Regions from separate parts of the Paenibacillus sp. GCM10027630 genome, predicted to be linked through region 2. Evidence: riboswitches for the same ligand, from Rfam matches in the RefSeq annotation. Region 2 holds a riboswitch; each other region holds the start of a gene.
What was found. A riboswitch is a leader RNA that binds a small molecule or an ion and turns the genes downstream of it on or off. The one in region 2 is predicted to bind ZMP and ZTP.

Region 1: another riboswitch for ZMP and ZTP. It lies ahead of ACFQ0C_RS34890 (DJ-1/PfpI family protein); the one in region 2 lies ahead of ACFQ0C_RS34380 (DJ-1/PfpI family protein).
Region 3: another riboswitch for ZMP and ZTP. It lies ahead of pabB (aminodeoxychorismate synthase component I); the one in region 2 lies ahead of ACFQ0C_RS34380 (DJ-1/PfpI family protein).
Region 4: another riboswitch for ZMP and ZTP. It lies ahead of rpiB (ribose 5-phosphate isomerase B); the one in region 2 lies ahead of ACFQ0C_RS34380 (DJ-1/PfpI family protein).

What each region holds. Positions count from the first base shown of each region.
Region 1 covers NZ_JBHTGY010000094.1:765-8,595, reverse strand. The annotation lists gene ACFQ0C_RS34915 (hypothetical protein) at 1-151, shown strand, start outside; gene ACFQ0C_RS34910 (DUF3995 domain-containing protein) at 287-709, opposite strand; gene ACFQ0C_RS34905 (helix-turn-helix domain-containing protein) at 992-1,528, shown strand; gene ACFQ0C_RS34900 (DoxX family protein) at 2,204-2,608, shown strand; gene ACFQ0C_RS34895 (DODA-type extradiol aromatic ring-opening family dioxygenase) at 2,698-3,474, shown strand; gene ACFQ0C_RS34890 (DJ-1/PfpI family protein) at 3,550-4,152, opposite strand; ZMP/ZTP riboswitch at 4,246-4,325, opposite strand; gene ACFQ0C_RS34885 (CdaR family transcriptional regulator) at 4,435-5,565, opposite strand; gene ACFQ0C_RS34880 (glycerate kinase family protein) at 5,743-6,903, shown strand; gene larA (nickel-dependent lactate racemase) at 6,924-7,831, shown strand, end outside.
Region 2 covers NZ_JBHTGY010000092.1:22,013-29,843, reverse strand. The annotation lists gene ACFQ0C_RS34420 (MFS transporter) at 1-844, opposite strand, end outside; gene ACFQ0C_RS34415 (metalloregulator ArsR/SmtB family transcription factor) at 854-1,543, opposite strand; gene ACFQ0C_RS34410 (pentapeptide repeat-containing protein) at 1,751-2,224, opposite strand; gene ACFQ0C_RS34405 (riboflavin biosynthesis intermediates N-glycosidase) at 2,535-2,936, opposite strand; gene ACFQ0C_RS34400 (hypothetical protein) at 2,942-3,304, opposite strand; gene ACFQ0C_RS34395 (stalk domain-containing protein) at 3,385-4,431, opposite strand; gene ACFQ0C_RS34390 (hypothetical protein) at 4,693-5,232, opposite strand; gene ACFQ0C_RS34385 (GNAT family N-acetyltransferase) at 5,267-5,758, opposite strand; gene ACFQ0C_RS34380 (DJ-1/PfpI family protein) at 5,782-6,114, opposite strand; ZMP/ZTP riboswitch at 6,150-6,229, opposite strand; gene ACFQ0C_RS34375 (glutamine--tRNA ligase/YqeY domain fusion protein) at 6,303-7,831, opposite strand, start outside.
Region 3 covers NZ_JBHTGY010000040.1:33,712-41,542, reverse strand. The annotation lists gene ACFQ0C_RS21650 (hypothetical protein) at 1-129, shown strand, start outside; gene ACFQ0C_RS21645 (alpha/beta fold hydrolase) at 405-1,181, shown strand; gene metE (5-methyltetrahydropteroyltriglutamate--homocysteine S-methyltransferase) at 1,434-3,722, shown strand; gene glyA (serine hydroxymethyltransferase) at 3,762-5,009, shown strand; ZMP/ZTP riboswitch at 5,075-5,153, shown strand; gene pabB (aminodeoxychorismate synthase component I) at 5,343-6,497, shown strand; gene ACFQ0C_RS21625 (NUDIX domain-containing protein) at 6,487-6,975, shown strand; gene ACFQ0C_RS21620 (hypothetical protein) at 7,006-7,185, opposite strand; gene ACFQ0C_RS21615 (ABC transporter substrate-binding protein) at 7,493-7,831, shown strand, end outside.
Region 4 covers NZ_JBHTGY010000057.1:84,528-92,358, forward strand. The annotation lists gene ACFQ0C_RS28150 (manganese efflux pump MntP) at 1-299, shown strand, start outside; gene ACFQ0C_RS28155 (low molecular weight protein arginine phosphatase) at 481-1,053, shown strand; ZMP/ZTP riboswitch at 1,258-1,338, shown strand; gene rpiB (ribose 5-phosphate isomerase B) at 1,437-1,895, shown strand; gene ACFQ0C_RS28165 (TIGR01440 family protein) at 1,926-2,576, shown strand; gene glyA (serine hydroxymethyltransferase) at 2,662-3,909, shown strand; gene ACFQ0C_RS28175 (DUF72 domain-containing protein) at 4,005-4,856, shown strand; gene upp (uracil phosphoribosyltransferase) at 4,936-5,565, shown strand; gene wecB (non-hydrolyzing UDP-N-acetylglucosamine 2-epimerase) at 5,624-6,772, shown strand; gene ACFQ0C_RS28190 (AtpZ/AtpI family protein) at 6,948-7,169, shown strand; gene ACFQ0C_RS28195 (ATP synthase subunit I) at 7,169-7,564, shown strand; gene atpB (F0F1 ATP synthase subunit A) at 7,598-7,831, shown strand, end outside.

The sequences.
Region 1 (7,831 bases), on a different contig from region 2:
TTGTGAAAAAGAGCTGGTCATGCATAAACTGCAGGACATGGGGCTCGATCAGATCTCGAATTGGATTAATGAACTGCCGGAAGACAAGTGGAAAGATAAGTTCGTCCTGCATTGGCCAACTTTGGTTAAGGAATGCGGCATTCGGATATAGTTCTGGCTACATAACGGCATGGCTGGCATTGCTATTACCGATTGACCCGGCAATAACTCGTATGCCCTTTTTGCAGCTTAGAGCGTAAAAAAGAAGGCCCTCTATTTGGAGCGGCCTTCTTAATCATGAGCGCCCCTACAGGGACGCCAAGTACAGCAGCACCGCCAGCAGCAAGCAAAGCGGGCTGTAGAGCTTTGTATCCATAGCGGAGAACCGCGTGCTTTTTACACGTTTAAAAAAACCTAGGTAACGGAAGTCACCGATAGCCCTCAGCAGAAATGCCGCCGCGCAAATCGTGCAGCTCCAGCTTGTGACTACATTGGGACCAAAGCCCGGCATCAAACCGCCTTGAGCCAGAAGCATGATTGAGATCGCAAAGAGAATGACGGCGACGGCAGTCGTTCCTGCTGGCCGCGGCTGGAACAACGGCTCGGTTTCCCCTTCCCTGACCGGTAGCACTCCCTTCGCTCCCCACTTGCCTCCTGCCGCCCAGTAGAAGTGGATCAGAGCAAGCAGCAGCAGTACACCTGAACCTGCCAAAACTGCAATCATAATCATAAGCCGTCCCTCCGACAAAACCTTGATTGGCTACCCTGTACCAGTATCTCTGACGTTTCCATTTGTATATTATAATTATTAAAGCACATTTAGGTGACGGGTGGATACAAAATATCCCCACAAAGTGGGGTCTTGCTTCGAGGTTGATTCAGATACTTTGCGGGCAGCCCCGAAACATATAAATTCTGGCGTGTAAAAAAAGCATGCTCTGGATTTCCTGCCGCGGTTTCGCTAAGATGGAAGCAACTACGATACATTTTTCAAACAAATGGAGCTGGAATAATGGAAATCGGTGCAACAATAAGAACGATCCGTAAGAAGAAGGGCATTACCATTGGGCAATTATGCGAAGCTACCGGCCTGTCACAAGGGTTTATGAGTCTGGTCGAAAATAATAAAACCTCGCCTTCCTTAGCCACCCTGGATTCAATTGCCGGAGTATTGCAGGTTCCTCTTGCCTTCCTCCTGTTAAAGCAAGAGGAGCGAATGAAGGTAACACGCAAGGAAGAAAGAACCTTTAGCATGTACAAGGACCAATTAAAAGTAGAGCATCTCAGCGAAGAAGGCGGACTTCGAATGCTGCTGATCGAGGTGCCCCCGGGTCTTCCTCCTAGCTTGGAATTAAGCGTCCATGAGGGAGTTGAATGCCATCTGGTTCTAAAAGGAAAGCTTCTCGCAAAGCAAGGGGAGGATGAATATATCCTTGAAGAGGGCGATACCTTCTCCTGGCAATCCTTCGTTCCCCACCAAGTAACCAATATAGGTAAGGAAACGGCCGTAATATTGATCGCCAGCTATAATGAGAGCCGAAAAGGCTGAACTATAAGAAAAGCTTCTGATCGAAGCCCTTTCGAGGAAGATACATTCGTGTCTAAGTTGTAGCTTTTCTTGCAATATCAGACTTGTTCAGCTCCGCTGAAAACTTATAAAGTCTGGTATTATAAAAAAGCACCTTGTGGCATCGAGTCGAGAATTGAGTGGAGATCACCAGCAAATGCTTCTACACACCCGCCAGTACAGCTTTCATGTAAGTGAAGCCGCAGGGTTCTACCGACACCATGCAACGCCATGGCGCGTGCTTTGGGGTCCGCGCTTGTTGGAAAAGCTAGAGGAAGTAATTCTTCCTCTAATACCAGGAAAGCCCAAAAAACAGAGTGATAACGGAAGAATTAATTCCGTTATCACTCTGTTTTTGTTTATAGCGCTCCTATTCGTCCAGTATAACGGAATTCCGAATTCCGCTATCACCTTAGATTAGAGGCAGTTCATGGAATAACGGAACTCGTAGTTCCGCACCTTCCGCACAAAATTTCTTCAGGGCTCATCGCAGCTGCAGCCCAGCTGCAGCCCAGTTGCCCCACCACCATTAATATTAGTAATACAAATATTAATTATATTTTACATATATTTATGTTGACACCGATACTAACATTGTGATAAATTTTATTTAAAGTAATCAACTTACTATTTTAAAGTTATATGGAGGAGAAAATAATGAGCTCAGGAAGCAGTATTATTTATACAATTGTACGTATCCTATTAGGTGTTATGTTTATTGGTCATGGGATTGCTAAATTCCAAATGGGATTAGGCAATACAGCAGAATGGTTCAGCAGCATCGGCTTGCCGGGATTTTTTGCTTATATTGTCGCTTATTTAGAGTTAATTGGCGGTGCCGCGTTACTCGTAGGCTTCGCTACTCGCTATATATCGATCGCGTATGTTCTACTAATGCTGGGCGCTATCATCATCGTGAAGCTTCCAATGGGACTTTTGGGCAACGGCCAGGCTGCTGGCTTTGAATTGGAGCTTGCCTACATGCTGGCAGCGCTTAGCCTTACCGTTGACCCTGCGAAGGGTTGGGGGATCGACCGTATTTTGTCTACACGGAAGGCGTAAGACAGCTACGGCCACTTGTACTATTGAAGTTGACTGGAATTGATTAGTATGAATCGATTTAATCGATATCATGTGAGGAGGCAACAATAATGGGAGCATCTTATTTTATCGGCCACGGATCACCTATGCTCGCTCTTCAAGACATCCCTTACACCCAAGACATTCGTCGGTTGGGAGAACAGCTCGGCAAGCCTGAGGCCGTTATTTTGTTCAGTGCCCACTGGGAGAAAAGAGAGCAATCGCTAACCTATACGGATTCAACGTATGAAACGATCTACGATTTCGGCGGTTTCCCGGATGCCTTATTCCGAGTGAAATACCCGGCTGCCGGCTCGAAGGCAATTGCTGAGGAAGTTCACGCACTGCTTGAATCCGCTGGAATTGCTTCACAGTACGATACTACACGAGGCTTGGATCATGGGGCTTGGGTTATACTGAAGCATTTGTTCCCTGAAGCAGACATTCCGGTAATCACATTATCAGTGAATCCATATTTGCCGCCCGCTCAACAGTACGGCATCGGCCAAGCATTAGCAGTGCTCGCTGAACAGCGTAATATCGTCATTATTGGAAGTGGAGCCACGGTTCACAACTTCCGTAAACTGGATTTGCGCGAGCCGGACCGCGTTGACGACTGGGCCAAAGAATTCGATGATTGGATGATTCAGCACATACAAAGCTGGGATACAGCCTCGCTCTTCGACTATGAACGACTTGCTCCCCATGCCCAAGATGCTACCCCGGATCAAGAGCATTTCCTGCCTCTATTCCTGGCCATGGGTGCCGGAGACAAACACCGGAAGCCTGAGTTGATACATCAAAGCTACCAATACAGATCGCTCAGCAATATGATATTGAAATTCTGATGTCTTAGACTACCGCCATGAAGGCGGTAGTCTTTTGTGCTCTTAACGGGGCCGTCTTCGCTTGCGATACTAGTACTAGTTAGCCTTCTGATTATCAAGGTTATTCAACCTGCCTGTCTCATAATAAGGGTAATCCATATTTTGCTGTACCTTCTTAGCTATTTCAGTATTCGTTAAAGATTCAATTACATACAGCCCTAAGTCAATTGACGCCGATACTCCCCCACCGGTAAAAATATTTCCATCCCTCACCACTCTTTGCTTTACCACCTCAGAACAATACGGTACTAATAGCTCATAGGCTGATGGATTCGTTGTAGCTCTTTTTCCTTTTAGAAACCCAGCCGCACCCAAAAGCAGCGCTCCCGTACAAACGGAAATTTTATATTTTACATTCTGAGCTGTTTGCAGCCAAGCTACGAAATCCTTATCAAATTGTAATTGTCTCGTGGCCATTCCTCCCGGGATAAACAACAAGTCATAAGCAGATAGATCGGGTTGCACATGATTTATTTTTATTGTCATGCCACGATCGTCCTTAACTTCTTCGGTTGTAGAACAGAGATGCCACGACACATCATCCATTGCATTCAGCATCTTCAACCACGTAATTGCTTCGAAAAAACCACTAAAATCCAATGTTGTCATCCGATCAAATAGTACAAACGCCATTTTCATTACGAACACCTGACCTCTCGTTTTTTATAAAAGTGCGCGCTCAAAAATTTGAACTACCTCTAGAACAAAAAAAAGCACTTGATCATTGATCAAATACTTTGCCCAGGCGTACGGCCGATTATCGGTGTGCTCCCTCGTGGTTATCCACGTTTACGCCAGTAACCCACCGTTTAGTTGTTAGAAAGATTTTATATGAATTTCCCAGTTTTTTCAATATTATTTTATGCTGCCTTATTAAAAACATTATTAATAACAAATCAGAGCCCCACTGCATCTGTAAATTCATTCAGCTCGATTCGTTTTTTGCTTCTGTTTATGCTTACGTTCCCAGTCAATCCATATAGCCATCTGCAGCGCCGCTGCATCCTTGAACACTTGCGGGTCACAGCCCGTAAGCTCCTTAATCCGCTTAAGCCGGTAGATCATCGTATTCCTGTGTACATAAAGTGACTGCGCGGCTTCCTGGATGCTCATGCTGCAATTAAAAAATACATCAAGTGTCTCAATGAGAGGCTCCGGCAGCTCTCCAAGTAGCCTTTCCACAAATCTGTGTTTACTGCCCGCATCCGACTGCATAACAATTGCGCGAGGCTCGAAACCAGCGTAAGACATCATCTCGTTCTTGCCCTCCCCAAATTGCAACGCAAATTCAGCTTCCCGAAAAGCAGCAGGAATTTCAGTGCGATCCCTCGTCGGCAGAGAATACCCTATGCGAAATGAGATTCCCGAAGAATTCAGCATCTCCTTCAGCCGCTCCCTTTTATCCGCCGCTTTCTTCTCGGTAATCCCGTACAGGAGAAGGATGATTTGGTGAACGCCGCCTACGCTTGCCAAAGCCTGCCCCTCGCCGGCAATTTCCTCTATTTTTCTAACAAGCTGTTCGTTATAAGCCATGTCCTGATACGTTTCCAGAATACAGGCATAATAAGAAGGCTTTAATCGAAGGTCCAACATCTGCAAATGACCATCGACTCTATCAAAATCCGAATCCATCTTAACCAGCTCTTGCAATATGGCCTCTTTTGCGCGGTTCCGCCATTCTTGCTGGGACGTCAAAATTCTCTGATTGAGCATCAGCTCCGTTGTCATCTTAACGATTTCACCGAATTCGGAAACTTCCTCAGGCTGTCCTGTAATGCCGATAGCTCCAACAATCTGCTCCCGAAACACGATGGGGACATTAATCCCGCACAGACTTCCTTTCCAATGTCCCCGGTTCGCTTCATCAATAACAAGAGGTTTGCCCGTACGAATCGCTTCCAGCGCGCCTTCGTGCCGCTCCCCCAGTCGCTTGCTGTCACCGGAAGCAATTATTTTCCCCTCGATGTCCATCATATTGATATTGCGGTGCAAACGATGCATCGTCTCCCGCACAATGCTCTCGGCTATATCTTTGGTAAGCGTTCTTATCACCTCTATCTTTCATTGTTTATTAAATATAAAAATATGTATCGGCATCACTTTATTTTTGTTTATTATAACCAATTCATTCTGATTTGTCCTCCTATATAATAGCGGTATATGGAAAGCGCAGTTACAGCGAATTTCAGCTGGGCTGCTGATAAAAAATAGAGGAAGGCGGCGTTCCGATTGAAAATTATTATCGCTCCCGATTCTTTTAAAGGCAGCATTAGTGCAGCCGATGCCGCAGCGGCTATTGAGCAGGGCATTAAGCGGTATCTCCCGCAGGCAGATACCGTGAAAGTGCCAGTTGCCGATGGCGGAGAGGGCACGATGGACAGCCTCATCCATGCCGCAGGCGGCAGGAAAGTAGAGGCCGTCGTAACCGGCCCGATCGGTTTGCCCGTTGAAGCAGCCTACGGCCTGATAGGGCAGGAGCAGCGCGTGGCGGTAATAGAGATGGCCAGTGCATCCGGCCTCTATCTCATCACCCCCGAGCAGCGCAACCCGCTCATCGCGACCACCTACGGCACGGGCGAGTTGATCAAGCAGGCGCTGGACGCCGGCTGCCGCGAATTCATATTGGCGCTGGGCGGCAGCGCCACCAACGATGGCGGCGCTGGCATGCTGCAAGCGCTCGGAATGCGGCTGCTTGACGCGGCAGGCAGCCCGGTCCGCTCTGGCGGCGGCGCGTTAAGCGAGATCGCAGCCATCGACGACAGCGCGTGGGATCCGCGTATTGCCGAATCCCGCTTCCTTATCGCCTCGGACGTGCAAAATCCTTTCATCGGCCCGAAGGGGGCATCCCATGTATATGGCCCGCAAAAAGGGGCCACGCCCGACATCGTGCAAGAGCTGGAGCGGAATATGGCCTCCTGGGCCGATACCATTGAGGCAAAAACCGGTATCCGCGTGCATGACCTGCCCGGAGCCGGTGCCGCAGGGGGAATCGGCGGTGCATTTCTCGCCTTCTTCCCCACCTCGATCAAACCCGGCATCGAAGTAGTGATCCACTATTCAGGGCTTCGCGAGCACTTGAAGGGCGCGGATCTGGTGATCACCGGTGAAGGCCAGATCGATTTCCAAACCGCCTTCGGCAAAACGCCGATGGGGATTGCTCTCGAAGCCAAAAAATTGAACATACCGACAATTGCGCTTGCCGGTTCGGTAGGCAAAGGCATTGATTCGCTGCATGACCTTGGTATTACGAGCGTTCACAGCATCGTAAACGGACCGATGACGCTGCAAGAAGCAATGGAGCGGGCAGCCGAGCTGCTGGAGCTGACAGCCGAGCAGGTTGTGCGCACATATGCCCCTGCGATCCATAAGCAGCTTCGCGGCAAAGAGTAACAACAGAAGGAGTGATTTCATTGAAAACAACGCTGTTATATGGAAAGCATGGCTTATCTGTTGAGGTGCCCGATCATGCAGTGCTTGTGGAGCCGCACGACATACCGGGCGTGGCCGATGAGAAGCAGGCCGTCCTTGAGGCACTGCGTCAGCCTATCGCCTCCCCACCTTTACGGGAGATGGTAAAGGCAACCGATCGGATCGTCATAGTCATAAGCGACATTACGCGGCCTACCCCGAATGATAAGCTGGTTCCATGGATTATTAGCGAGCTCCCTCATGTTCCGCTTGAGCAGATAACGATACTCAACGGAACAGGAACTCACCGGGATCAAACCCGCGAGGAATTCGTACAAATGCTGGGTGAGTCAATTGTTGACAAGGTACGGGTAATTAATCATCATTGTCAGGAGCCTGATGAACTGGTCAAGGTTGGCCGGAGCTCGTTCGGCTGTGATGCCTACTTGAACAAAACCTATGTGGAGGCAGATTTCCGTATCGTCACCGGCTTCATCGAGCCGCATTTCTTCGCCGGATTCTCTGGCGGATGCAAGGGGATCATGCCTGGAATCGCAGGTCTGGAAACGATTATGACATTCCACAATGCACGGATGATCGGCAACCCCTTGTCCACCTGGGGCAATCTGATCAACAATCCGTTGCAGGAGATGGCCCGCGAAATCAACCTGATGTGCAAGCCCGATTTCATGCTGAACGTCACGCTCAACGGGCAAAAGCAAATCACCGGCGTCTTTGCCGGCGAACTGTTCGCGGCGCATGCTGAAGGCTGCGCCTATACGAAGCAGCATGCTATGGCTCGCTGCGAGGAAAGGTTCGATGTAGTTATCACATCGAACTCTGGATATCCGCTTGATCAGAACCTGTATCAAGCCGTTAAGGGCATGAGTGCCGCGCATAAAATCGTCAA
Region 2 (7,831 bases):
TGGAATAAAATGCGATATTCGTCAAAATAAACTGCGCATAGATACGGGTTACATTCATATTTTTCCGCAAAAATGCAACATTGATAAACGGCTTGCTTTGTCTCAGCTCATATCGGTAAAGCCAAAACGACAATCCCGCTCCGACTATGAGCTTCCATAGACTTAAACCATCAGCCAGCGACAGGAAAAACAGCAGCCACATGAAAATGGTAGCAGAAAATAACGCGACGCCCGGCCAATCCATATCGGCTGCGCGCCCGGCCGCTTTCGGATCTTTTGGAAATACCTTCCATGCAAGCAAAAAGGAACCGATAATAAACGGAAAGTTGCAAAGGAAAATCAGAGGCCAATCTCCGTAGTGCAGTAACAATCCGCCAAGTGAGGGACCGAATGCAGCCGATGTGCTGGAAAATATCGATATGATGCCAAGCGCCTTCGCTTGATTGGAAGTAATTTGACTACGAATCATTCCCATGCCGGACGGAAACAAAGCCGAACTGCCCATAGCCTGGATGATCCGAAACCCGATTAGCCAACCGAAGCTAGGAGACAGCGGAGCGAGGCTCGACGACAAGGTGACGAGCAGCAGCCCGAGCATAAACACCTTTTTGCGGCCGAACAAATCGCTCCACTTGCCCATGAGCGGCTGTCCAATCGCGCTGGCCAAATAATAAGTGGAGATAAGCCATGATACGTCGGCAAATGAAAGCTGGAAATCCTCTTGCAATCGGGCCAAAGCAACCGAAATCATCGTGGTATTGAGCGGGTTTAGCAAGGTGCCGAGAGCTACAGCAGTAATAAGCAGCATTTCTCTTCTTTTGACCGCGGTCTGTTTGAGCTCCATGATATAATGTCACCTCATTTTTCTTTCATCCGAAAACGGTAAGGACTTCATGTGTTGTTTCCACTCATTTATCCCCTCTTCCAACCTGTATGCTTGAAACCCTTTATTACGTAACACCTCTACTGCTTGTGCCGCGTATGCGCAGTAAGGGCCGCGGCAGTAAACTACAATATCAAGATTACTAGGCTGCTTATTCATTTGCTCTACTAATTCATTCATCGGAATGGAAATCGCTCCAGGAACATGGTCATATTCGTACTCTTCGATAGGTCGTACATCAATTAGAATGATTTCTCCCAGCTTTTGTCTAGACAATACTTCATCTAAAGTAATTTTATGTAAGCTGTCACTAGGATTCAAAAATTGTTCTTTTATCCTCTGTATGTCTGAAAGCTGGTGCTCTCCTGCTTGCCATAAAGACAGCAATAATTCGTTGACCGCCGTGTTCGCCAACTCATAATACACAAATGTTCCCTTCTTCCTGGATGTCACCAAACAAGCTTCAGAGAGGACTTGAAGATGTTGAGACACGTTGGCTATGGTCATATTCGTCTGTTGAGCAAGCTTTTCGACGGACTTCTCGCCTTGAGACAGCAGGTCGAGAAGCTCAAGCCGCCTTTCGCTAGATAAACATTTTCCGATCCGAGCAAATTGTTTATAAATAGCATCTTTGAAAGGTCTTCCGTTGGGTACATCCATCTCATCGCCACCTATATTCAAGAATTCAATTGAATTATATATAATCTTCCTTTCATTGTCAAAACTTTTATTAATGCAATATGGGATGTATGTCCAAGTCCTTCTAGGGGGCTTAAAAGGGGAGTAAGCAGTTGATGATATTAGGCTTCAAATTTATGGGAACTGCTTACTTAGGGATAGTGGGGGTAAATCAAGAGTATTTTATTATCAAGCTCTGTTTTTGATTAAATCTGAAATTAGGATACCGTTTATTTTTAATCCTGAAATATCACAATCTACGATCTCAACATTTGATAAATCACAGCTTCTTAGCTGCCCGTTTGACAGATTACAGTTATGAAAACTTATTGGTTTATATTGTCCTTCGGGATTAAAGTTTCCGTCTTCTTCCTTAGGAAGGACCACATTGTGAAATTCTGTTCCAAATAAATGGATATGATCAAGAACAGCGTGGCTAAAATTAGCATGCTTGATTTCTACATCTGATAAATTAGCATTTGAAATCTTCATTCCACCCATGTTTACATCATTCAAATTCATTTTGCTCATGTTCGTGTTATTAATTTTTGTCTTTGCTAAGCTGACATTATTGATATCAAGCTCCTCAGCTCTGACATCCTGTAGCTTAGAAGCAGAGATGTCTGCCATTTGTAAGTCGAATGTCTCCACCTTTAAATTCATGCTTGTTTTCCCCTCCGTATATAGCAATTAAACTACATATGTTATTTCTCTATAAATCCAATTTAACCTCTTTTATCCATTATGTTATACTGTCCTTTCGTAGTGACGGACTGCCCACATTGCATTTCCAAGTATAAAATATTTCTCATTAATCCATACAAAGTGATAATAAAAAAGCCCATGAGCTGTCTCCTCAATGGACTTCTTGCTGGATGCTTGAATATCAATGACCTAACTTTCTATTTTAGTGGTTTAGTAAACCAAGGAGCAGCTGCCGCGGCAAACTGCTCTTTGGTTTCGGAGGGATGGATCATCCCAGATTGTTGTTTTGTCCAACTGCTATCTCATCACGTAAACTAGTTAGAACTTCACCAAGCCAGTTTGTTCCCTTCCAAATAGATCTGTTTTGAGCCATTGGATCCTCAGCTGATAACCCTATTCCCCAAATGTTATCATCGGGACTTGCCTCAACAATCGTTGTACCAACAGTTTTAAGCAGCTCTCTTAGAATATCGTCATTCTGCAAAAATTTGGCCTTATTTGCCAAGTAAACATACTCTCTGCATTTACTTTCCCAGACTACTCTATCAAAATTTTTAACAGCTCTACCTAATGCTTTCTGTTGTCTTGGATCTTTAAAAAGGCGATTGCGTCCTCCAAAAAAATGTAAACTTCTCTTCCATTCGTACCACTCCCTTAAATTATTTTTTATTGTCTTTAATTGGGAATAGTACCAAATTGGTTTAGCTCAAAGCTGTCTTCAAGAACATCTGTTGGAATTTCAGTCCAAAAACTCGATTGCAGCGATTCATTTATCTCAAACAAACAATAAACAGTCTCTTCATCAAGATTATAAACAACTTCTTTTATAACAGGACTCAGCTCTCCAAGTTCAGTATCCCACATAGTGGTACCACTTCCTTGTTTAAACTTCAGACCTAAGGTTGGAACAAAAGGTAACTCTATGCTTCTAGTATAACCAGCAAGCATATACTCATTTTCGTCAATTACTCTAACAACTAGGCATACTTTCATATTCATATCCTCCTCAAAAAATTTTGCAACCTTTGTTTGCTTCAATAATTCTGCATCCTGCCATATAGCACAATGAGGCTGCCGAAATTACCGGCAGCCCCATCCTAGTTGCTATTGAACTCCTACTACTCTTTCATCAATATAGCTGTTATTCCAGGTTCAATCAAATCAATAAATTTTACCGCGTCGTCACGGGTGCCGACTACATCGGCATAATGATACGGGATAACAATTCGCGGATGAATAATATTTGCTGCTTTAGCTGCTTCCTCGTAAGCCATCGTATACGTGCCACCCATTGGAAGGAAGGCAACGTCTGCATCGATGTCCTTCATCTCCGGAATCAAATCCGTATCTCCAGCCATGTAGTAAGACGCTCCGTTCACCTTAATAATATACCCTACCCATTCCTTATCTTTCGGGTGATTACTGGATTGAGTATTATACGCAGGTACAGCCTTATAGGAAATACCATCCACAGTCCCTTCTTCATTAGGAACTGCACCGATCACTTTTTCGAATCCGGCTGCTGTCAATTTATCCTGCTCTTTAGTTGGAAATACAATTGTAGCATCTTTTTTAGCTACCTTTTGGATTTCATTGATGTTGAAATGATCACCATGCGTATGTGTAATAAAAATAATGTCTCCATCCATAGGCTCTCCATCCACCTTATAAGGATCGACGTATATCACCTTTTCGCCGGTAAGCTTCACCATTGACTGCTTGTACAACTGAACTCCCTTTAACACATTCGATTTAGTCTTGATAGAAACCGCCATTGTCTCTTTAGTCCAGACAACTCCAGCACCCAGCTTGTCTTGAATGAACGCAAGATCGACATAGACCCGATTATCCTTCAGAAAGGGCTTATTCCCGCTCATAGCAGCTTCCGGTTTAAACGTTACAACTGTATCTCCCTCACCGATACGTACCGATTTAGTATTCAAATCCCAAATAACAGGAATCCCCATATTTTCTGCAACGATCCGGACGGGGAGGTAAACGCTTGCCGATACCGAATATGGCTTAGCATCCGGAAACACAATATTGCGACCGTCCACCTGGACAGACACCTGGTCATTCGCCATCTTTTGATCTGCTGCGAATAGCGTCCCGGCACCTGTAAAAGACAGGAGTAAGACTAGTAAAACGGTAACACTCAACTTCATTTGGATACCCTCCTAAATATTATAGTTATTACCATCTGGAATGTTAACGGATCGAAGTCTGATCATTAGGTATCATCAAACCTTAGCCGCAGTTTCCATAGACGTTAACATTCTACAAGTACCATAAAATTCCTTTATGCAGGAGGACAAATATATAAATAATCATACGTTAAACAAACAAGACATGTGATACAAAGGGATTATCATACTTACTACATTCTTAGGAAAGGAAATAGTCAAATAATTAAGCTATAGTCTCCATTATTTCAATAGCCAGGCGGTTAATGGTTCATCATCCCAAACTTGTACTTCTATGTACCTTTCTGGTCCATAATTGCCCTGAGGATTCCATTCTTGCGGAATTCCGAATTCATTTATTACTTGATTGATCTCATTTAACGTATATATCTGCCCTCGATACTTCTTTCCATCCCCGTATCTCATCGTTGGAAATAAATCCCCATACGTAAAGCTTATGGAATCAGGATCGAATGAGGAAACTGGTATTCGAAGCTCCTTGCTCTTCTCAAACCACTCTAAGAGCCATGGACATTCACCAACAGTCATGTAATGAGGGTACCTTCGAATAGGCTTTCCACCTTTAAGAATAAATAATTCTCTTGCTTTCGTTTCAAGACTTCGACGAATTGTCAGATAGTCCATTGATCTATTACTCGCAAATCCCTTCCTCTGAATACGAATTTCGTTAAGGACTTGTTCAGCTTCTGCTGGTTCCAGATCGGATAAATTGCGAAAAGGTCCTGTTGCTTCATCAAAATAATGGCATAGAAAATCTATCATCACGAATCCTCACAATACAGTAATATACACCTGCTCAATCAGCATAATGGGTAAGATCTTTAATAAACGTAACTCTATTGTAACCACTTCTAAAAAAGTCTTTATCCTGGGATACCATGTCGATGCCTATATTTCGATAAAATGTTAATGTAGTCTCATTCATCTCATGACCTAATGTGTAAAGAATAATCTTACTTTGCTGCATCTTTTTAACTCTGTTGCAAATAGTGTTGATTAACTCCTTACCGATACCTTGACGCTGTAAATCTTTTTTTACTGCTACTCCAACTATTTCATAAAGGCCTACCTCATCGTTAAATATATATCCTGCATAGCCATGGACTGCATTGCTCTCCCCATCGTCACACGCAACATAAAATCCAATTTTATCATTTTCTCTCTTAAAGAACTCATTCCATCTGGACGGATATTTTTCTATTATGAACTTTGGAAATTGTATTCGATGTTCCATCATAATGTTTATAACATCCTCTGTGTCATTACATGTAATAAGTCGAATGTTCATCTGAGCCCCCCTATTAAGTATCTTTAATAAATATAGTCAGATTCAAGTTTGCCTGTCTGATAGTAAGGATAGTCCATTGATTTTTGTATTTTTCGTACCGTTTCTGCATCAGTAATGTATTCAAGTAAGTACAATCCCAGGTCAATCGAAGTAGCAACTTCACCACCCGTAATAACATTTCCGTCCCTAACAATTCTTGCTCTAACTACTTCTTCGCAATATGATTCGAGAATATCGTAAGCTGGAGGGTTTGTTGTTGCCCTTTTTCCAGATAAAAAACCAGCTGCCCCTAATAGTAATGCTCCTGTACAAACAGAATAAAAGCCATTTTCATTTGGAACACCTGACCTTTCTATTATGAAAACAAAAAAAGCACTTGATCATTGATCAAATACTTTGCCCAGGCGTACGGCTATTTATCTGTGTACTCCCTCATGGTTCTCCATGTTTACGCCAGTCACACACAGTATTGAGTTTAAATAATCATACACATAAATACCAATATTTTCAATAAACAATGTTCAAAACTGGATTTTTAGTTGCTTCATCTTTTACTCCAAGTATCTTTTAACGGCACGATACGGTTAAATACAAGGCGTTCACCGTTTGTATACTTCTTATCTAGGCAAAAATAGCCATGACGTAAGAATTGAAAATTCGGTTCCCGGTGGGCATGTTCTACGAAAGGTTCCATTAAAACGTCCTTTAGGGTAACCTTTGAGTCAGAATTTATCTTGGTCGTCCAATCTTCGTTATCCTTCGGGTTCTCCTGGTCAAGCAACAATTTCTCATATAGATGGATATCAGCCTTAATCGCGTGGCTCTCTGAGACCCAATGGATCGTCCCCTTTACCTTACGCCCGGCAAACCCGGTACCACTCTTCGTGAGTGGATCGTAGGTACAGTGGAGCTCTGTAATTTCACCGGTATCCCGATCCTTAATCACTTCCTCGCACCTGATGAAATACGCCCCCTTCAGCCTTACCTCGGTATTCAGGCTAAGCCGGTGAAAGCCCTTGGACGGCTGCTCCATAAAATCGTCGCGCTCAATATAGATGATTTTGGAAAAAGGAACCTCTCTACTCCCTAGCGCCTCGTTCTCGCTGTTATTTTCAATCGTTAGCAGTTCCGTGTCATTTTCCGGGTAGTTAGTAATGATGACCCTTAGAGGCTGCAAAACAGCCATGACGCTAATCGCTTTTGCTTTTAGATCTTGCCTGAGACAATGATCCAAGAGCGAAATGTCAACCGTGCTTTGGTTTCGGATGCTGCCAATCTCCTCAATAAAGCTGCGTATGCTTTCTGCCGTGAAGCCTCGTCTTCTAAGTCCTCGGATGGTAGGAAGTCTAGGATCATCCCAACCGTCTACGTGTCCTCCTTCTATCAGCTGCCTTAAGAACCGTTTACTTGTCACTACACCAGTTAAGTTCAGCCGACCGAACTCCCTTTGCCGTGGAGGCTCAGGAATCTCAAGCTCCCTCAAGACCCATTCGTACAAGGGGCGGTGATCTTTAAACTCAATAGAGCATAAAGAATACGTGATACCTTCAATCGCATCTTGGATAGGATGAGCAAAATCGTACATCGGATAGATGCACCATTCATTTCCCGTCCTGTAATGCTCAGCATGGATAATTCGATAAATAACAGGATCTCGTAGATTTAAATTGGGTGATCCCATATCGATTTTGACGCGAACAACCTTGGAGGATGCTGGGTAGTCCCCATTTTTCATTTTCGTAAAAAGCTCCAGATTCTCCTCGACTGATCGGTTCCTATAAGGGCTGTTCCTGCCTGGTTCCGTCAAAGTCCCTCGATACTCCGTTACTTCCTCTGGCGTTAAATCACACACATAGGCCTTACCATGCTTGATCAAGGTGACAGCAGCGTTATATATTTCGTTTGAGTAGTCCGAGCCGTAGTAGATATGTTCCCCCGGATCGTAGCCAAGCCATTTGATATCCGCAATGATCCCGTTCACATACTCAATGTCCTCTTTAAGAGGGTTTGTATCGTCAAAACGTAAGTGAAACGTTCCGTAAAACTTTTGGGCTATTGTATAATTCGAGTGAA
Region 3 (7,831 bases), on a different contig from region 2:
CTTGACGAGCCCTTTGGTACATTGACAATAAAAATTGAATATGTAAATAGGAAATGGCTGATGGCATCAGGGCTTGATGATTATGAGTCTATAATAAATGGATCTGTAAAAAATGGATCTGTAAAATAAATGGTTTAACCATTCAAACAAATCGACTAGATATGATACGTGCGTGATAGAACATAGTCCGAATATAATAAAGTCCGTGCAAATAGCGGGCTTTTTTAAATTCTAAGGGGAAACGAGAGTTCAAATAACGAGGCTACCGTGGAATCGATACGGACAACTCCTAATATGAAAGGGCAGGACACTTCAATAGAAATCATTTACACAAGAACATATGTTTGTTAATATGGAAACAATAGGGACTCTAATTGTAAGAAAATAGGAGGGTTTTAATACAGATGCCACATTTAGAATGTAATAACATGGAAATGTTCTATGAACAAATGGGTGTTGGTGACCCTGTGATATTTTTACATAGTGGGTTTTCGCGAGGGATATTAGCTTTTGCAAGTCAAATGCTTGACTTCCAAAGTAAGTACACATGTTTTTTTCCAGATTTCCGAGGACATGGTCGAACGAGGAGCAACAGCCTTGAATGGAGTACTCCTCAGCATTCTAAAGACATTTTTGCATTTATGGATCAACTACAGATTCCTACGGCACATGTTATCGGATATGGTATGGGAGGAGGTGTTGCACTACATTGTGCTGTAGCACAACCTCATAGAATTGCATCTTTGACTTCAATTGGTCAGAGTGGCTTTGTAGCCTCTATGGGATCCGAGGAATTTGAACCGGAATGGCTTTTACAAAACGGTCGTTATGACTTTATCAATTTGATGAAAGAAAGGCATCTGGAGGCACATCGTGGAAATTGGCAAGAGTTCTTACGGCAAAAAGTATATGATTGGAGAATGTTCCCCCAACTTAGCAACGAAGAATTACGCAGCATAAACTGCCCAACATTGTTTTTAGCTGGACAATATGACCCGTTTGCACCTGAAGAGGATTTAAAACGGGTTACTGACCTTATTCCTAACTCTAGATATGTAATAGTACCTAGTTGCAGCCATAGACCTCATATGATTAGAGAAAACCCCGTTTTTGTGAATGATACAATCTTACAATTCATTGATGAGGAACGGCTTCAAGTCTCATCCAACCGCCCAAAATAGATGAATAAATCAAGATTAGTCACCTGATCTTTAGACTAGGAGCCCACATAGAAAAAGACCTTCAAGTTACACATTAGTGAAGGAGTTGCCACGAGGCAGCTCTTTTTTTTGCTTACTCAAGTAAAGGGCTGCATACTAATAAAACTTAGATATAGCTATTAACTATATCTAGATATAGTTTAATCCAGTTACACTATATCGGCTGATCTATGATATCTTTCTTTATAACAAATTGTAGAGGAGTTTTTGTAGATGGCAGTAAGTAGTGTATTGGGTTATCCACGTATAGGTGCTGATAGAGAATGGAAGAAAGCGTTAGAAGCGTACTGGTCAGGCAAGCTTGGAGAATCGGAGTTTCAGCTTCAGCTCCAGGAGATCCGTCTTAATCATTTGCGCAAGCAGCAAGAGAAGGGCATCGATCTTATACCAGTCAATGATTTCAGTTATTATGATCATATTCTTGATACAGCTGCGATGTTCGGTATAATACCAGAACGTTTTGCTTTTGAGGGAGGCGTCGTGCCCTTATCTGTCTATTACGGTGTCGCCCGGGGAACGAAGGATGCTGCCGCAAGCGAAATGACCAAGTGGTTTAACACCAATTATCACTATATCGTGCCTGAACTAGCCCTCGTAACACCGTCCATTACCGAGAACAAGCCTCTTACAGCATATCGGGAAGCTAAAGAAAAGCTCGGGATCGAAGGAAAGCCGGTTATCGTCGGACCTTTGACCTTTCTAAAATTATCCAAAGGATACAGTGCATCAGAGACAGATGCTTGGTTGAGTCGACTGCTCCCACTTTATGTACAGATCCTTCAAGAGCTTGCAGAGGAAGGGGTTCAATGGGTACAAATAGATGAGCCAATTCTCGTAACGAAGCTAAGCGATGCTGACATTGAGAGATTAAAAACCATTTATACAACATTTGCGGCATCAGTGCCAACACTGAACATTATGCTGCAAACCTATTTTGAATCCTTAGAGCACTATTCTGACGTGGTTTCACTACCAGTCAAAGGAATCGGACTGGATTTCGTTCATGGCCTCTCAGGTAATTTACAGTTGATTAAAGAACTCGGATTTCCTGCGGACAAGGTTTTAGGTGCCGGAGTGATCGATGGTCGCGGTATCTGGAAGGCGTCCCTTCAGGAGAAACTCGGACTGCTTGAAGAACTCACTGAACTAGTGACGGCCAAAAATCTAATTGTTCAATCATCATGCAGCTTGCTTCATGTTCCGGTAACTACAGAACGGGAGACTAAGCTCACAGCTGAACTAAAAAATGCGCTTGCCTATGCGGATGAAAAGCTTGATGAGCTTGTGCTTATTACGAAAGCAATAGCATCAGGCAGTGAGGGGATCATAGAAGAGCTGGAAAAATGTGATCGTGACTTGCAGGCACTTCAGCAGTCGGAAGAGCGCAATCGCAGCAGTATCCAGCAAGCTGTCGCTTCACTTAGTAATCAGCAGCCGGAACGTTCCCGTCCCTTTGCCGAGCGTTATGCTGCTCAACAATCCAAATGGGAATTGCCGCTTTTTCCTACAACGACCATTGGCAGCTTCCCGCAATCTGCGGAAGTTCGTAAGGCGCGTCAATTGTGGCGCAAGGGCGAGTGGAACAATGAGCAGTATGCTGCGTTCATCCGGGAGCAAATCGATATCTGGATCAAGCTCCAGGAGGAAATCGGATTAGACGTTCTCGTTCATGGGGAATTTGAGCGAACCGATATGGTCGAGTTTTTCGGCGAAAAGCTCGCAGGTTTTGCATTCACACAAAACGGATGGGTGCAATCGTACGGTTCCCGTTGTGTGAAGCCTCCGGTTATATTCGGGGATGTAGCTTTTACAGGGGAAATGACTGTCGAAGAAACCAAGTATGCCCAGTCTCGCACCAATCGTCCTGTTAAAGGCATGCTGACTGGACCGATTACCATTATGAACTGGTCGTTTGTCCGCGATGACATCCCTCGTGAACAAATCGCTTACCAATTGGCCTATGCGCTTAGACAAGAAGTGGAGGCACTTGAGTCGGCAGGCATTGGTATGATTCAGGTGGATGAGCCTGCAGTTCGCGAAGGACTGCCGCTTAAGGAAGAGGAGCAAGCCGGTTATCTGGCATGGGCGGTCAAGGCTTTCCGCATCGCCACCTGTACCGTACAGGAAACAACACAAATTCATACGCATATGTGCTATTGCGAATTTCATGACATGATTGATTCGATCGAAGCGATGGATGCCGATGTCATTTCTATTGAAACATCCCGTAGCCATGGTGAATTGATTCATAGCTTCGAGTTGAATACCTACAAGCTGGGCATCGGCTTAGGCGTATACGATATACACAGTCCACGCGTTCCGAGTGTGGAGGAGATGACGAGCATGATTGAACGCGCCTTGCGTGTGTTGGATCCCAAGCTATTCTGGATTAATCCGGATTGCGGGCTAAAAACACGCGGACTCGAAGAGACTGCTGCTTCTTTACGCAATATGGTGGAAGCGACAAAAATTGCTCGTTCGAAGCATGCTGCTTTAATATAGACCCAAAACTAACCAACCTATTCTAAGGAGAACGTTATTGTGGAGCAATTACGAAAACAAGATCCCAAAATTGTTGAGGCTATGAATCTGGAGATTGGCCGTCAACGCGACAAAATCGAATTGATCGCTTCTGAGAACTTCGTTAGCGAAGCTGTGCTGCAAGCGATGGGAACGGTTCTAACCAATAAATATGCAGAAGGCTACCCAAGTAAACGTTACTATGGTGGTTGCGAATACGTAGATATCGTAGAGGACATCGCGCGTGACCGTGCAAAAGAATTATTTGGTGCTGAGCATGCTAACGTACAGCCCCATTCAGGCGCACAAGCCAACATGGCAGTATATCTTGCAGCGCTGCAGGCTGGTGATACGGTTCTAGGCATGAACCTGGCGCATGGCGGTCACTTGACTCATGGCAGCCCTGTTAATTCTTCTGGAATTTTGTACAACTTTGTTCCTTATGGCGTAAGAGAAAGCGATTCGCATATTGATTATAACGAGGTTCGCAAACTGGCATTCAAGCATAAGCCTCGTATGATCGTGGCTGGTGCCAGTGCATATCCGCGCATCATCGATTTTGAAGCGTTGGCTGCTATCGCCAATGATGTAGGCGCGTTATTCTTTGTAGACATGGCTCATATCGCTGGGCTTGTTGCAGCAGGCTTGCACCCGAATCCAGTGCCACATGCGCATTTTGTAACAACAACTACTCATAAAACGCTTCGCGGTCCTCGCGGCGGTATGATCCTTTGCCGTAAGCCATGGGCAGCTGCGATAGATAAAGCAGTATTTCCTGGTACTCAAGGCGGGCCTTTAATGCATATCATTGCTGCTAAAGCTGTTGCTTTCGGCGAGGCGCTTCAACCGTCCTTTAAAACATATGCTCAAAACGTTGTTAATAATGCAAAAGTCTTGTCTGAAGCACTGCTGGCTGAAGGCGTCGATCTTGTATCAGGAGGCACAGATAACCATCTGATGCTGATTGACCTTCGCAGCCTCCAGATCAGTGGTAAAGATGCTGAACACTTGTTGGATGAAGTAGGGGTAACGGTGAACAAAAATGCAATTCCTTTTGACCCTGCTAAACCGATGATTACAAGTGGAGTTCGAATTGGTACAGCGGCTGCTACTGCCCGTGGAATGGATCAGGAAGCTATGAGAAGCATTGCGAAAATCGTTGCTTTGACATTAAAAAATCCATCAGACGAAGCAGTACATGAAAAAGTAAGAAGCATGGTAAAAGATTTAACAGCACAATTTCCGCTTTATCCGGGCTTAAGCTACTAAATCTGCCAATACTTTTTTCTGGAAGCAAAGCGAGACCTTTAAATAAAATATCCGATTCGGATAAATTTAATATGTGTAACTGGCGTAAACGTGGTGAACCACGAGGGAGCACATAATATATGGCCGTACGCCTGGGCAAAGTATTTGATCTGTGGATCAAATGCTTTTTTTTAATTCTGGGAGGGATGTATACATGGACTATTTCAAAGATTTTTCTTCAGCTGTGAACTGGATTGAGGAAATCGTACCCTTTGGTATTAACCTTGGAGTTTATACAAAACAGACTCCTATAAAGGTTTGTAAGACCAATTGAATAAGAGCGGAGTGTAGCATGTGAAACACGAATCCAACATTATCATTGATTTTAATCAGAAGAGATTGAAATTTGAGAAACCTCTGCAGGTTTGGCAAACTCACAAATTGGAAAACGTTAAGGGGATATTCGAGAAGGTACAGGAAGCTATCGATGGGCAGTTCTATGTGGCTGGTTATGTTTCTTATGAATGCGCGCCCGCTTTCGAGAGAAATCTCAGCATTTGTGAGCCTGCTGCAGAATTTCCTTTAGTGTGGTTCGGTGTCTACGAAAAACCAATAGAAGAAGATATAAATGAGAAGGGGTTGTATTTCGTATCAGATTGGTGTGAAAGCACTAGTCGTGTGGAATATGAAAACAACATTGAAACGATTCATGAGGCGATTGCTCGAGGAGAGACATATCAAGTCAACTATTCGACGCGACTGCATGCTAAACTTACTGGAGATGATTTTGCCTATTACGAAGATTTGCGAGATGTCCAGCAAACTAATTATTCCGCGTATTTAAATGTAGGGCGTTATCGGATCCTGTCTGTTTCACCCGAGCTTTTCTTTCATTGGGATAGGGATGTCATTCGTACAAAGCCTATGAAAGGCACTATTCCCAAATCGGAGAGCAGAAAGGCTTTGTTCGAATCCGAGAAGAACCGGACAGAGAATGTGATGATCGTAGATCTACTTCGAAATGATTTAGGCCGAATTGCTAAGACAGGCACTATAAAGGTTCCGAAGCTGTTTGAAATCGAGGAATATCCTACCCTGTTCCAAATGACCTCAACCGTAGAAGCGAATACAAAAGCTGGGAGCAGCTTATTCGATGTATTTCAGGCTATGTTCCCTTGCGGATCTATAACCGGGGCTCCCAAAATATCTACTATGAAAATCATCTCATCCTTGGAAAAGGAGCCACGACACATCTATTGCGGTGCTATTGGGCTTGCGGTACCAGGTGAAGGCATCACGTTTAACGTAGCAATTCGCACAGTTCTTGTGGATACGCATACGCAGCTGGCGGTCTATGGTGTAGGTGGAGGGGTTATTTGGGACTCAACCGCAGAGGGTGAATATGATGAGATGAGAACGAAATCCAGAGTGTTGACTTATCGTAAGGAGCAGAATGGGAAAGAACATATAAACAACAAAAAACAAGTTGGTGGTAATAATGAATTATGAGTTTCCAGGTGCGTTGCCCGATCAAAATATAATCCTATCAAAGGAACCTCTAGTTGAAGAAGCTAATTGTGTGCTGATATTCGCCTTCTACCGAGGTAAATTGGTACTTGTTCGACATCATTCTCGCGGTTGGGAATTACCTGGAGGGAATAGGGAAGAAGGCGAGTCTATTATACAAACTGTTATCAGGGAGATGTATGAAGAGACTGGAGGAGAACTCGATTCGATTGAAAGAATTGGCCAATATTTAATTTATGAAAAGACCCGTCTTGTATTTGTGAAAAATATATATATATCAAAGGTTCGTATTCTTAGGGAGTTACCGGATGGATTTGAAACCAATGCTGTTATGCTGGTACATACGATTCCGAAGCAGCTTGAGATAATGAATGACCCAACGTTTAGTCCATTTATGAAAGACCATGTATATTTGATTGCCTCTGAATGGATTAAGGATCATCGCTTTACTCATTGCTAAATATTTCGTATGAGAAGTCGAGGTCGTGACTTACTCCAAGCGAAGAATTTTGTTACACAACTCCAACCAACGCTCCCGTACATCAGGCTTCGTATAATCAAGGTAGCAAACGAATGTTTCGAAGTCTTCGGTATTTAAGCTTTGGATAATGGACGCCATGATTTGTTCGTCTTCCAGATGAGACAATAAATGAATCAGCTCATATCTCATTTTCAGCTCCCCTTTTATGTAACTGTGTTTTAAAAAGGTGTCTTTTCCCCTATTTACAAAGGGAAAGACACCTTAATTTTTATTGGTTTAACTCCAATATCTTTGTTTCTAATATTATTTAAAAACCGCGGATTTAATGAATAATAATAAATCTCCCTGGTGAATTAAAAAGTAATTGTTGACAAATTAAATAGTAATAATTACTATTTAAACAGGACCTTTAACGTTTACATGTATCCGAATCATGGACTACATGGTTGGCAGCCTAGTCGCTGCAACGGTACTATTTCATTACAGGAGGAAACAGATGAAAAGAAAATTAGGTTTAACAGCAGTTCTGGCGCTTGCGGTTCTTTCCGCTGGCTGCACAAATGTAACAGCCCCAATAAGGGAGGAGGCAACAAAGGCTGGTTTTTCCGACGAGATCGTGGTGTCAATCAAAGGGGAGCCGGCTAAAGGCTTTGATCCTGCTTTCGACTGGCCGGGAATGGGTGAGGCCTTGTTTCAAAGCAAGTTGGTTATGTTTGATAAAGATATGAACATTGTCAACGACTTGGCTACTAAAAGGACTATAAGTGCTGACGGAAAGAAACTAACGCTCAATCTACGGCAGGATGTCCTATATTCCGATGGTAAGAAGTTTACG
Region 4 (7,831 bases), on a different contig from region 2:
TACATATGGTGTACAGCTCTTTAAAAGGTGAACATGCAATCTCCATAGATCACAAGACGACATGGGGAATGGTTTTATTTGCTCTCAGCGTTAGCGTTGACTCGTTTTCCGTAGGAGTATCTCTCGGCATGTTTGCAGGGGATATGATTTTGACCGTAATATTGTTTGGTGCGGTTGGCGGGTTAATGTCGATATTCGGATTGATGTTGGGCCGCAAGGTAGGACATTGGGTAGGTGAATATGGCGAGGCTCTGGGTGGTGTGATCCTGCTGGCATTTGGAATCAACTTTCTGCTATAGGGGCCGTTCAAAATTGCATTTTGACTACGAACTGCCGCCTCAATCTGCATCACTCTTGAACAAGCAGTCTAAGAAGATCTCACATAAAAATTGCTGAGGATTCCATAAAACAATTCATTTGAGGTACAATAAGGGTGAGGCTCATTGCAGCCCATCTTGATGAAGAAGGCAGGGATTTCCGATGAATCGAATTTTGTTCGTTTGTACCGGCAACACCTGCCGTAGTCCGATGGCGGAAGGAATACTGCGCCGAATGTTGGAAGAACACGGTTTGCAGCATATAGAGGTCCGTTCGGCGGGAGTGGCGGCCTATGATGGGTCACCCGTATCCGGGAATGCGGCAGCCATTTTGAAGGAAAAAGGCTTTAACGAATCGTTGACCTCTTCCTCCTTAAAGGGAGCGCTGCTCGATTGGGCCGATGTGGTGCTTACAATGACATCCGGTCATAAGCAGCATGCTATTCAGCGGTTTCCTCAGTTCGTCGATAAAATTTACACGTTAAAAGAATTCGTAGATGACTCGGAAGCGGCAGACCGGCTGGTCGAGCTGGAGAGTCTGGTTGCAGAGCTTGAAGTGAAGCGGGCATTGTCTCAGCCAGTGACTGAGGAAGAGCGTGCAAGGTTACAGCTGTTGGAGCGTGGGCTTCCCGATTATGATATTGCGGACCCTTTTGGCGGCTCGGTGATGCTGTATCGGCAGTGTGCCGAAGAGATAGAGGGCTGTTTGGTCAAGCTGATTCGTAAGTTAAGCTAACTTCTTGTTTAAGGTGAACGGCGATGTGCATTATTTCATGATTTCATCGATCTTTCCGGGCTGCGAAAGGTTAGTTGCAGGCTCCGTGGGGGTTAGTATGTAACAACGTGACGGGATGAGTTTCGGCGTATTTACCGGTCGTTTCACGAATATTTTTGGGCTTTACAGAGAAAGTTATTTCCGCTATGATATAGCTTATATAGAGGGACCCGATGTAACTGGCGACGAGTGGGATTAACCACAGTGGAGCATCGGGACATACGGCCGGTCGCCTGGGCAAAGAGCATTGTTGTGCTGTACATAGCACGCAGTATGCTCTTTTTTCGTTTTTCCGACAGATTTCGGTTATAATGAAATCAACAACAATCAGGAGGCGAATCGCTTTGAAAATTGCAATTGGAGCAGATCACGCAGGAGTTCGTTTAAAAGATGAGTTGATTGGATTTATTGAGTCATTGGGTCATCAAGTGTCGGATCTTGGCTGTAATTGTACAGATTCCGTTGATTATCCGGACTATGCGATCGCTGTATGCGATCAGGTTGTATCCGGTGCAGCAGACAAAGGATTTCTTATTTGCGGAACCGGCATCGGGATGACGATTGCTGCCAATAAAGTTCCGGGTATCCGCTGTGCGTTGGTACATGATTTATTCTCCGCAAAAGCGACCAGAGAGCATAACGATACGAATGTGTTGGCCATGGGGGAACGTGTGGTTGGACCCGGCGTTGCACAGGAAATCGTGAAAATATGGCTGGAAACGGAGTTCTCTAATGGAGAGCGTCACCGTAACCGCATTGGCAAGGTAAAAGCGTTGGAAGATAAATACGCGATTCATCCGTAATCGGGCAGCCCGATGAAAGAGGTGGAGTCAATGAGCCAGACAGATCAATCAGCCAGCACTATGGATCAGGCAATTGGATTGGATTTGAGCCAAATCCGACCTTTGGCCGAGCAAGTACTGCGTGAGCTAGCTCACGTCGGAAAGCTTGAAGCGGGGCAGCTTGTTGTTATTGGGACAAGCACAAGTGAGGTGTTGGGTCAGCATATTGGCACCTCCGGCACGGAAGAGGTGGCTTCGCACCTGTTCGCCGCTGTCGAGGCCGTGCGAGCCGAGTTTGGGTTTTACCCCGCTTTTCAATGCTGTGAGCATCTGAATCGGGCATTGGTTGTGGAGCGGGAAGCAATGCGAGAGTACCGCTTGGAGCAGGTATCTGTTGTTCCGGTACCACGGGCAGGGGGATCAATGGCATCCTATGCCTATAAAAACCTTCAACAGGCTTGCGTGGTGGAATCGATACAGGCGCATGCAGGAGTGGATATCGGTGGGACTCTGATAGGTATGCATCTGAAGCCTGTAGCCGTTCCGGTACGTCCTTCCATCCGTATGATTGGCCATGCTGCTGTACAGATGGCTTATACAAGACCGAAACTAATCGGTGGGGCTCGAGCTGTCTACACAGCGGTTGCTGAAGATTCGAAGGCCCATTCGGGTAGTGCTACGAATATCGATACTTGCAGTTGACTCTTACAGTTGAGTATCTGGATCCGAGTAACGTACTTATACAATTCAAATATAATCAAGTTTACATCCTAAGGAGGAATTTATTGTGGAACAATTACGTAAGCAAGATCCTAAAATCGTTGAGGCTATGAATTTGGAGATTGGTCGTCAACGGGACAAAATTGAATTAATCGCTTCCGAAAACTTCGTGAGTGAAGCTGTGTTACAAGCAATGGGTACGGTGTTAACTAATAAATATGCCGAAGGCTACCCAGGCAAGCGTTACTATGGCGGTTGTGAGCATGTTGATATCGTTGAAGATATTGCTCGTGACCGTGCCAAAGAATTGTTCGGTGCTGAGCACGCGAACGTACAGCCCCATTCAGGCGCGCAAGCGAACATGGCGGTATATCTGGCAGCTTTGCAGCCTGGCGATACGGTTCTAGGTATGAACCTTGCGCATGGCGGTCACTTAACCCACGGAAGCCCAGTGAATGCATCCGGTATCTTGTATAACTTTGTTGCATATGGCGTTAGAGAAAGCGATGCTCATATCGATTATAATGAAGTTCGCAAATTGGCATTCAAGCATAAGCCTCGTATGATCGTGGCAGGCGCGAGCGCATACCCTCGTACTATCGATTTTGAAGCTTTGGCTTCCATCGCTAATGATGTAGGCGCCTTGTTGTTTGTTGATATGGCCCATATTGCCGGTCTTGTTGCAGCAGGCTTGCACCCGAACCCGGTTCCATACGCACATTTTGTAACAACAACTACACACAAAACGCTTCGCGGTCCTCGCGGCGGTATGATTCTGTGCCGCAAGCCGTGGGCAGCTGCTATTGATAAAGCTGTGTTCCCGGGTACTCAAGGCGGTCCTTTGATGCATGTTATTGCAGCCAAAGCGGTTTCCTTCGGTGAAGCTTTGCAGCCGGAATTCAAAACGTATGCACAAAATGTTGTGAATAACGCTAAAACTTTGTCCGAGGCATTGACAGCAGAAGGCATTAATCTGGTATCCGGCGGTACTGACAACCATTTAATGCTGATTGACCTTCGCAACTTGAACATCAGTGGAAAAGACGCTGAGCATTTGTTGGATGAAGTAGGCGTTACTGTGAACAAAAACGCTATTCCTTTTGATCCAGCTAAGCCAATGATTACAAGCGGCATTCGTATTGGTACGCCTGCTGCAACTTCCCGTGGCATGGATCAAGAAGCGATGAAAGTCATTGCCAAAATCATCGCGTTGACATTAAAGAATCCATCCGATGAAGCTGTACATGAAAAAGTACGCGGCATGGTTAAGGATTTGACAGCTCAATTCCCGCTGTATCCTGGTTTGAGTTATTAATTGACGTTGTAATAAATAGGGCCGGCGCAAATGCGTCGGCTTTTTTCTACAGAGAACAGGAGAGAGAAGGATACACGGCTAAGGAGGGTGTGACTATGATATGTATCGGTTTAGCAGGATGGGGAGATCATGATGGGCTTTATGAGAAGGGTGCCGTCAAGCCAGAGGATAAATTGAAGGTATATAGCAGGCATTTTTCCGTAGTTGAAGTGGATAGTTCTTTTTATGCAGTGCTGCAGGAGAAGACATTCAGCCGTTGGGTGAATGAAACAGCGCAGGATTTTTCCTTTGTTGTCAAAGCTTATCAAGGTATGACAGGACATCTGAGAGGGAAAAACCCGTTCACTGATGATGATTCGATGTACAAGGCTTTTTGTGAGTCGATTCGTCCAGTTAAGGAGAGCGGGAAGTTAAAAGCTGTGCTGTTTCAATATCCACCCTGGTTTGACTGCTCACGAAGCAATGTGGATATACTTCGAGGTGTAAGGGAGCGCATGAAAAACTATCCGGTTGCCCTCGAATTTCGGAATCAAAGCTGGTTTACCGAAGAAACAAGAGAGAAGACGCTTGCCTTCATGCACCGAGAGCAATGGGTTCACAGTATTTGTGACGAACCTCAAGCTGGTATTGGATCAGTGCCTACTGTGCTTGTTCCAACAAGCCCGAGGCAGACTATCGTTCGTATGCATGGCAGGAATGCTGCCGGATGGAATCAGAATGGCAATCCCAATTGGAGAGCAACACGGTACTTGTATCGATATAACGAGCAGGAGCTTACAGAGTGGAGAGATAACCTGCTGCGTCTTAGTGAGCAGACCGAAGAGCTCTACGTTATTTTTAACAATAACTCGGGTGGCGATGCTGCTGAGAATGCCAAGGAGCTCATGAAGCTTCTAGGGATGAATCCCGAAGGGCTTGCCCCGCGCCAGCTGGAACTATTCGAATAATTCGGTTTTGAAACTTGCTAGGATAACAAAGGACAATTGTGGTATAATACATAAGATTTGGCGTAAAGGGGAATGAATAATGGGAAAAGTATATGTGTGTGACCACCCGCTTATTCAGCATAAGCTGACTTACATACGGGATGAAGCCACAACAACCAAAGATTTTCGCGAGCTTGTTGATGAAGTGGCAACACTGATGGCATATGAGATTACAAGAGATATTCCTTTGCAAAAGGTGCAGGTTAAAACCCCTGTCGCTACAGCTGAGTGCAAGGTGATTTCGGGGCGAATGCTCGGACTAATTCCTATTCTGCGCGCGGGTCTTGGCATGGTTGACGGGATATTGAACCTCGTGCCGGCAGCTAAAGTAGGGCATATCGGATTGTATCGCGATCCGGAAACCTTGCAGCCTATTGAATATTATGCCAAGCTGCCTACCGATGTACAGGAGCGGGAATTAATTGTTATTGATCCGATGCTCGCCACTGGCGGTTCGGCCAATGCGGCAATTGCTGCGTTAAAGGCGAGGAACTGCACACAGCTGAAGCTGATGTGTTTGATTGCAGCTCCCGAAGGCATTCAAGCGGTACAAAAAGAGCACCCGGACGTGGATATATATGTGGCAGCTATAGACGACTATTTGGATGACCACGGTTACATCATACCTGGTTTGGGTGACGCGGGAGACCGCTTGTTCGGAACCAAGTAGTGAAAGTGCCGTATAACTTACTGTTCAAATGATTATGAAGTAGGGGGGAAGAGGGACTTTGAATACAAACAAGATTAAAGTCTTAACGATCTTCGGCACACGGCCAGAAGCAACGAAGATGGCTCCGCTTGTTAAAGAGTTGGAAAAGCACTCGGATCAGATCGAATCGATCGTTTGCGTAACGGCACAGCACAGGCAGCTGCTCGACACGGTGCTCGAATTTTTCGAAATTAAACCGCAATATGATCTGGATGTTATGAAGGACGGGCAAACATTAAGTGAGGTTTCGGTTCGCGTTCTGCAGGGACTTAATCCGGTATTGAAAGAAGCGAAGCCGGATTTGATTCTGGTTCACGGCGATACCTCGACGACATTTCTCGCCAGCTATGCCGCATTTATTTTGCAAATAAAAATCGGACATGTGGAAGCGGGGCTTCGTACCTGGAACAAGATGTCTCCATATCCCGAAGAAATGAACCGTCAATTGACAGGTGTTATGAGCGATCTTCACTTCTCGCCGACAGCTTTATCGGCGGACAACCTCCGCAGGGAGAATAAGCCTGAAGAGGGCATCTTCATTACAGGGAATACGGCTGTCGATCTGCTGTCTTATACAGTTCGAGAGAACTACTCGCATCCTGTGCTCGAATGGGCAAAAGGCAAACGCCTGATTCTGATGACGGCGCATCGCCGGGAATCTCAGGGCGAACCGCACCGTCAGGTTTTCCGTGCAGTCAAGCGGTTGGCCGATGAGTTTGAAGACATCGCCATCGTGTATCCTGTTCACCCAAGCCCGGCTGTGAAAGGCCCGGCATACGAATATCTGGATGGACATCCACGCATTAAATTGATTGACCCGCTGGATGTTGTTGATTTGCACAATCTGTACCCGCATACACATATGATTCTGACCGACTCCGGAGGCTTGCAGGAAGAAGCTCCTTCGTTTGGGGTTCCGGTGCTGGTGCTTCGGGAAACAACGGAGCGTCCTGAAGGTATTGATGCAGGCACATTGGAGCTTGTAGGGACGGATGAAGATCATGTGTTTGAGCGTGCTCGCACGCTGCTAACCGACGCCTCCTTGTACGAAAAAATGAGCCAATCGGCGAACCCGTACGGAGACGGAAAAGCGTCTGAACGTATCGTTCAAGCCATCCTTTTCCATTTCGGAAAGGGTGCTTCAAGACCGGATCCGTTCCAACCGTGACAATCCTATGACAAACGTCATAGCATACAGTTACACTGTTTGGTTTGAAAGTGAAAAAAACGTTGATGTGACAGCGTTTTTTGAGATTTTCATACACAGTTGTTTGGAGAGAACCACAATTGACAAACATCGCGTTGCTTCGTTACAATAAGTGAGGATTATCAGGAGGGTGTCTATGAAACAGCCAAACCGCAATGATAATCCATGGAAAGCCGCTGCATTAACGAGCGCTATCGGTATCGACCTTGTCGTATGCTTACTGGCCGGGTATTGGCTCGGAGATTGGTTAAGCCATATGCTAGGCGGTCAGTTGTGGCTGCTAGGAGGCTTTCTGTTGGGGCTTGTGTCAGCTATTATTAGCATTTATTTTATGATCAAGCAATACGGAGGGCTATGATGGATGATTTTTCGGCCCATCTGAAAACGGTTCAAAATGTCTTTCTTTTCTTCTTATCCTTTTGTCTGGTGTCTTGGGCAATTTTCGAGGATTTTCGACCCTATTCTGCAGGGTTAATGCTGGGCTCGATTGCCAGTATGATTAATGCGAGGTATCTTGCATGGAAAATACTCAGGCTTTCCGAAAAAGTTATCAAAGCTTCACTTGAGCAACAGGTTCCTCGTAAGGCAACCATAGGCTTTCTGACTAGGGCGGCAATTGCGGGCTTGGCTGGGCTTATTGCGGTCCGGTATCCGGAGCATATCGCTTTACCCACAACCATTGCCGGATACTTTTTCGCTCAATTGGCAACACTCGTATTGGGTATTCTTTCTATTAAAAGATCCAAGAAGTAAATCCATTCGTGGAAAGGGGTGAAAAGGGAAAACATGGAACATAAGGTACCGGGGATAGAGTTATTTGGTCTCCACTTCGATCTGTCAGCACTTCTTATGATCGCAGTGACCAGTATTTTTGTATTAATACTTGCCATATCCGGAGCTAGTAAGGGGTCCGTTACGAATCCGTCGAAGCTGCAAAACTTTATGGAGTGGGTTGTAGAGTTTGTGGAAGGAATCGTAGGAAGCACTATTGGTTCTAAGCATGGAAAACCGTTTATCGCG